Regions from separate parts of the Erysipelatoclostridium sp. An15 genome, predicted to be linked through region 1. Evidence: predicted binding sites of a transcription regulator. Region 1 holds the regulator's gene; each other region holds the start of a gene.
What was found. The regulator HrcA, encoded in region 1, represses chaperone genes, less so after heat shock. The targets are predictions, from matches to a motif close to TTTTAGCACTNNNNNNNNNNNAGTGCTAAAA.
Positions count from the first base shown of each region.

Region 1 (2,287 bases):
CTGTTTTAAAAAATCAGGATTATCATTTATTGGATGAAGAAACAGAGTTACAAATCAATCGCATGATTGATAATGAACTTGCAGCGCTTGGTTTTTATAAATATGAAATTAGTAATTTTGCAAGACCAGGTTATCAATCAATTCATAACTTAGCTTATTGGCATTATGATAATTATTATGGGATTGGAATAGGTGCTAGTGGTAAGGTTGATGATTGTTTATATGAACATAATCGGAATTTAAATGCTTATTTAAAAAGGAAAAATATTATTGATAAAACTACTTATTCTAAAGAAGATACAATGTTTAATCATTTGATGATGTCACTTAGATTAACAGCTGGATTGGATCTAAATGAATTTAAAAGAAGATATGGTGTTACTGTTATGGATGTTTATCCTGATGCGCTTTTAAAGCATTTGAAGTTAAAAACGTTGGTTATTGAAAATGACCATTTAAAATGTAATGAGGAATCGATATATTTATTAAATAATATTTTGATCGATTTTTTATAAAAGAGGCAGCTTGATAGCTTGTATTCATTAATATTTTTGATGAATATAGGATATTTAGCTGTTTTTTTATTTTTTAGCACAAAGATGTTGACAGTGCTAAAAAAAGATGTATAATGTATTTAGCACAAAGGAAAGATGAGTGCTAAGGGTGGTGAAACTAATGCTAACAGCAAGGCAATTATTAATATTTAAATGTATTGTTGATGAGTTTATTGAAACTGCAGAACCAGTAGGCTCAAAGACATTGATGAATAAATACCAATTGCCATATTCAAGTGCAACCATTCGAAATGAGATGAGTAATCTTGAAGAATACGGGTATATTGAAAAAACTCATACTTCTTCAGGACGAGTTCCTTCGATTGAAGGTTATCGTTTTTATGTTGATAATCTAGCAAAGCATGATTTAGATGAAGGTGTAAAAAACCAGGTGGCTCAGATTTTTAGTGATCGTCATCGCAGCTTGAATGAAATTATTCAAGATAGCTGTGAGATGTTAAGTGATTTAACTCATTTAACATCAGTGGTTTTAGGACCTGATTCTAGCTTTGATACATTACAGCAAATAAGTGTTGTGCCATTAAATGAAAATCGAGTAACTGCGATTATTATTACTAATCAAGGACATGTTGAAAATAAAATTTTCGATATTAACCGTGAGCATAAGATGGAAGACTTATTAAGCTGTGTTGGCGTTATGAATGATTTGTTGATTGGAACTCCAATCGATCAGATTGCATTTCGTTTAGAAAGAGATGTAAAACCGATTTTGTCAGTTAAAATCAAGGAACATGAAGAATTATTCAATGCTTTTCTTGAAGCGTTTGTTCGTTTTGCTTCTAGCAACGTTTACTTTTCAGGAAAAGAGAATATGTTGTACCAGCCAGAGTATAACGATGTTAATAAGTTGAGAAGAATCGTTAGTGCATTTGAAAACTCTCAAGTATGGAATTTCTTACAGCCTTTATCCAATGAAGAAGGGGTTACGGTAAGAATTGGTTCTGATTCACCAATAAATGAAATTGAAGATGTTTCTGTTATTTCTGCTTCATTTAAGACCGGAGAAAGAACCAAGGGATCTATTTCAGTAATTGGGCCGACAAGGATGCCATATGAAAAAGTAGTTTCCTTAGTAGAGTATATTTCAAAGAATATTGAAGAAGCTTTCTTTGAAGAATTTGATGAGACAGATGATGATTCAAACGATGAATAGAGGTGAATATAATGAGCGATAAAGAAAATAATGTAGTAGACGAAACAGCAGAAGAAACTACTGAAGAAGTAGTTGAAGAAACAGAAAATATTGATGAAGATAAAGAAAAATCGGCTGAACAGCAAATTAATGATTTGATGGAAGAAGTAAATGCTTGGAAAACAGATTATTATAAAGTATTTGCAGATATGGAAAATCTTAAAAAGAGATTGCAAAATGAACATGCAAATGCCATGAAATTTATGATGCAATCATTTATTGAACAGTTATTACCGGTTGTTGATAATTTTGAAAGATCATTAGCAATCGTTAATCCAAGTGATGAAATCAAGAACTTTTTAAAGGGTTATGAAATGATCTATTCTCAATTGATGGAAGTTTTAAAAGCTCAAGGAGTTACAGTGATCAAAGCTGAAGGTGAAGAATTTGATCCTAATTTCCATCAAGCTGTAATGACAGTTAAAGATGAGAATTTTAAACCAAATATGGTTGTTGAAGAATTACAAAAAGGATATATGTTAAAAGATCGCGTTATTCGTGCATCTTTAGTAAAAGTTAG
Region 1 is NZ_NFLA01000022.1:12,007-14,293, reverse strand. It holds gene hemW (radical SAM family heme chaperone HemW) at 1-515, shown strand, start outside; gene hrcA (heat-inducible transcriptional repressor HrcA) at 676-1,728, shown strand; gene grpE (nucleotide exchange factor GrpE) at 1,740-2,287, shown strand, end outside.

Region 2 (2,287 bases), on a different contig from region 1:
CTAAAGTAATATATTTTTCTTCTTTACTAGAATAATATAGTAATAAATCTTGTAATTTTTCTTTTAACATTCCATAACTGTTGTAAATACCAAATTTTAATTGTAAACCAAAGTTATCAAAGAATTCTAAATATTTATCACGATCGTTTTTCAACATATTTTCTAATTCAGATTGAATTTTCTTTTCAATCTTATCAGCAATAACTTTTAATTGACGATCATGTTGTAACATTTCTCTTGAAATGTTTAATGATAAATCTTCAGAATCAACTAACCCTTTAACAAATCTAAAATGTTCAGGTACTAATTCACTAGCTTTATCCATGATAAAGACACCTTTAGAATATAGTTGTAATCCTTTTTCATAATCATTTGAATAATAGTTCATTGGTGCTTTAGAAGGGATAAATAGTAATGCATCATATGATACCGTTCCTTCAACACGGCTATGAATTACTTTTAATGGATCATTAAAATCATTAAATTTATCTTTATAGAAATCATTATATTCTTCATCAGTGATTTCTCGTTTATTTCTTTTCCATAAAGGAACCATTGAGTTCAATGTTTTATTTTCTACTACATCTTCATATTCATCACTATCTTCTTTTTTCTTAGAAACAGTCATATCCATAACAATAGGATAATGTACATAGTCAGAATATTTTTTAACTAAGCTTTGTAAATGATATTGATCTAAATATTCATCATAATTTTCATCATCAGTGTTATCTTTTAAATATAGTTTAATTGTTGTTCCATGATCACCAACATTAGTTTCAAAAATTTCATATCCGTCTGTTACTTCTGAAACCCAAGTATATCCTTGATCAGTTCCGTATTTTTTAGAAATTACTTCCACTTTTTTAGCTACCATAAAAGCTGCATAAAATCCAACCCCGAATTGACCAATAATATCAATATCATCATGTTCAACTTCGTTTTTAAAATCAAAAGAACCACTATTAGCAATTGTACCTAAATGAGTTTCTAACTCATCTTTATCCATCCCAATACCATGATCTTTGATCGTTAAAATACGATTATCTTTATCTACAGACAATTCAATTTTTAAATCTTCACGATTAATTGAAGAAATATTTTCTGTTAAAGCTTTATAGTAAAGTTTATCACTTGCATCACTAGCATTAGAAATCAACTCTCTTAAAAATATTTCTTTATGTGTATAAATAGAATTAATCATTAAATCTAATAATCTTTTTGATTCTGCTTTAAATTGTTTTTTTTCTGCCATATTTATCTACATCTCCATTCTTTAGCACTCTCTAAACTTCTGTGCTAAAGATATTCTAATACAAGGCTTTAGCACTGTCAAGTAAAAAGTGCCAAAAATAAAAATAGGCCAAATATTTTAAAGCCTATTTAAAATTATTAGATTAAACCTAATTTAATAAATTCATCATAAACACCATCATTTTCAACACTTAAACAAATCCGATCAGCTATTTTCTTTAACTCCAAACTGCCATTTTCCATAACTACACCACAGTCTACCGTTTTGATCATATCATAATCATTCATACTATCTCCAAAACCAATCGTATCTTTAATATCCATTTGTAAGTATTCAATAGCATGTTTAATTCCTGTACCTTTATTGTCAGTTTTAGAAATTATTTCACCATTTAAATTTGTATTTCCTAAATCATGTAGAATAAAAATAACATCGTCATCTAATTCTTTTTTCGCCGCTAAAAAATCATCTTTATTTCTTGCCACAAAAGATATCTTATGAACACCTAAACCATCATAGCTATTCATATCGTGAGCATTAAATTTTTCATTGTGTTCAGCTATAATTCGTTCCATCTCTGAATTAGTGATATCTTCTTGATCAAGTTTAGCGAATAATTCAATCATTTTTTTAGACATATAAGTTATATTAGTACATTCATAATTATAAACAATATTATTTTCATCAAAAACTTTCGTAACTTTTTTAACTAAATCATTTGAAAAGAAACAACAATGAACGACATGACCATCAATTTCAACATAACTACCAGCACTAGTAATAATCCCATCAAAATTTACTTCTTTTAACTCCTGGTTGATCCCTGCTTTATTTCTACCAGTACAAATGAAAATTTTATGACCATTTTTTCTTGCTTGATTAATAGCTTCTTTAACTTTAGGACTAATTGTTTGATGATTAGCAACAATTGTTCCATCAACATCTAAAAATACTGCTTTTTTATTCATTTCTTTAACCCCCATAGCTAATATAATAACTGTTTTTTAATTATTTTTCTATCATTAGATAATA
Region 2 is NZ_NFLA01000001.1:42,590-44,876, reverse strand. It holds gene htpG (molecular chaperone HtpG) at 1-1,255, opposite strand, end outside; gene B5E92_RS00220 (Cof-type HAD-IIB family hydrolase) at 1,393-2,223, opposite strand.
Region 2: htpG (molecular chaperone HtpG) is a predicted target of HrcA. The motif match lies at 1,275-1,305, and genes of this name have one in related genera.

Region 3 (2,287 bases), on a different contig from region 1:
CTCCGACTTCTGATGATAATACTAAATAATCATCTTTAGTAATATAGTAGCGTGATGGTCTTAGTCCATTACGATCTAAAACTGCCCCCATTACTTCACCATCACTAAACAAGATTGAAGCTGGACCATCCCATGGTTCCATTAAAGTAGAATTATATTCATAAAAATCTTTCTTTGCTTGTGACATGCTTTTGTCATTTTCAAACGGTTCTGGAATACACATCATAACTGCTCGTGGTAATTCCATCCCAGACATTACTAAAAATTCTAAAGTATTGTCTAACATAGCTGAATCAGAACCATCAACATCTACTACTGGATACACCTTATTAGTATCTAATAAATCTGTTTCCATAATTTCTTCACGGCAAAGCATGTTATTAGCATTTCCCTTGATGGTATTAATTTCACCATTATGAACTATAAAACGATTAGGATGGGCTCTTTGCCATGATGGCATGGTATTTGTTGAAAAACGCGAATGAACTAATGCAATAGCACTTTTATATTCTTCATCTTGTAAATCAACAAAAAATGAACGTAATTGACCAACTAAAAACATTCCTTTATATACAATTGTTCGTGATGAAAAAGAACATACGTAAGTATTATCAAAATTACTTTGTTCAAATATTCTTCTTACTTGATAAAGCTTACGATCAAAAGAAATTCCTTTAGCGACATCTTCTGGTTTCTTTATAAAACATTGCCAAATTGAAGGCATTGCTTCTAAAGCTTTTTTACCTAATACCTCAGGAACTGTCGGCACCTTTCGCCAACCTAAAAATTCCATTCCTTCTTTTTTCACAATTGTTTCTAACATTCTTTTAACTCGATTACGTAAATGTTCTTCTATTGGTAAAAAAAGCATTCCCACACCATAGCATCCTTCTAATGGTAAGGAAAAATCTTTAATAGTTTTCTTAAAATAACTATATGGTACTTGAGTTAAAATTCCAACACCATCACCAGTTTCCCCTAAAGCGTCCTTACCGGCACGATGTTCTAATTGTTCAACGATTTTCAAGGCATTACTTACTGTTATATGCGTCTTTACTCCTTTTATGTTGACAACAGCACCAATACCACAATTATCATGTTCAAAAGATTTGTCATATAAGCCAAGATTTCTATTTTCGTTCATATCGGTTCCCCCTTTTTTTGTAGCCTCATAATACACTATTTCGATTAAAGTGTAAAGATAGGTGTTATTTTTAGGAATTTCCTAATTTTATCGTATTTTAGCGTTATTTTATGCCATTTTTATTGCAAAACAACTATTTTTTAGCACTGTTAATAATTATTTTTTACTAATTTAATAAATTTTTCTATTTAAAAAAATTTAATTTTTTTTAAATTTTTCACCCTTTTTCTACTAACTTCTTGAAAATAACATTAAAAAGAGTAATATATAATAAAGAAAAAGGAGAATTAACTATGGCAAAAAAATTTATCGTAGAAACTTCAGCAAGACATGTTCATTTATCAAACAGCGATCTTGAAACATTATTTGGTAAAGGTTACCAATTAACAAACAAAAAAGATTTATCTCAACCAGGGCAATTTGCTTGTGCAGAAAAAGTTACAGTAGTTGGTCCAAAAGGGGAACAAAAGATGTCAGTTTTAGGTCCAACAAGAAATGCTACTCAAGTTGAAATTTCATTAACTGATGCTCGTTCTTTAGGTTTTAATGCTTTAATTAGAGAATCTGGAGATATCGAAGGAACTGCTGGATGTAAAATTATTGGACCAGCTGGTGAAGTTGAAATTCCTTGTGGTGTAATTGCCGCAAAACGTCATATCCATATGACACCTGCAGATGCCAAGGAATTTGGGGTTAAAGATAAAGATGTTGTTAGTGTAAAAATCGAAACTGAAGGACGTTCATTAACTTTTGGTGATGTAGTATGTCGTGTAAGTGATAGCTATGCCCTTGCAATGCATATTGATACTGATGAATCAAACGCTGCTGGATGTGGTCGTGAAGTTTATGGAACAATTGTTGAATAAAAAAGCCTAACGGCTTTTTTTTATCGTAACTTCTGTCGAATTATGTTATAATCCAAAAGTGTAGGTGATATGATGAAAATTTTAGATATGTTAGGTAAAACAAAAAAAGCAATTGGTGGTTTAATTGCCATTTTCATAGTTTGTGCATTGATCTTTTTTGCAGGAACTAGATTTGCAAGTAATAGTGATGAACCAGAAATCACTTCAACTGGAATCACTCAACAACTTCAAGATATTGAAGAATTAGCCACTTTATCATATAACTATACTAAAGTTG
Region 3 is NZ_NFLA01000002.1:8,706-10,992, forward strand. It holds gene gltB (glutamate synthase large subunit) at 1-1,144, opposite strand, end outside; gene pduL (phosphate propanoyltransferase) at 1,438-2,010, shown strand; gene B5E92_RS01065 (DUF4230 domain-containing protein) at 2,083-2,287, shown strand, end outside.
Region 3: gltB (glutamate synthase large subunit) is a predicted target of HrcA. The motif match lies at 1,283-1,313, and genes of this name have one in related genera.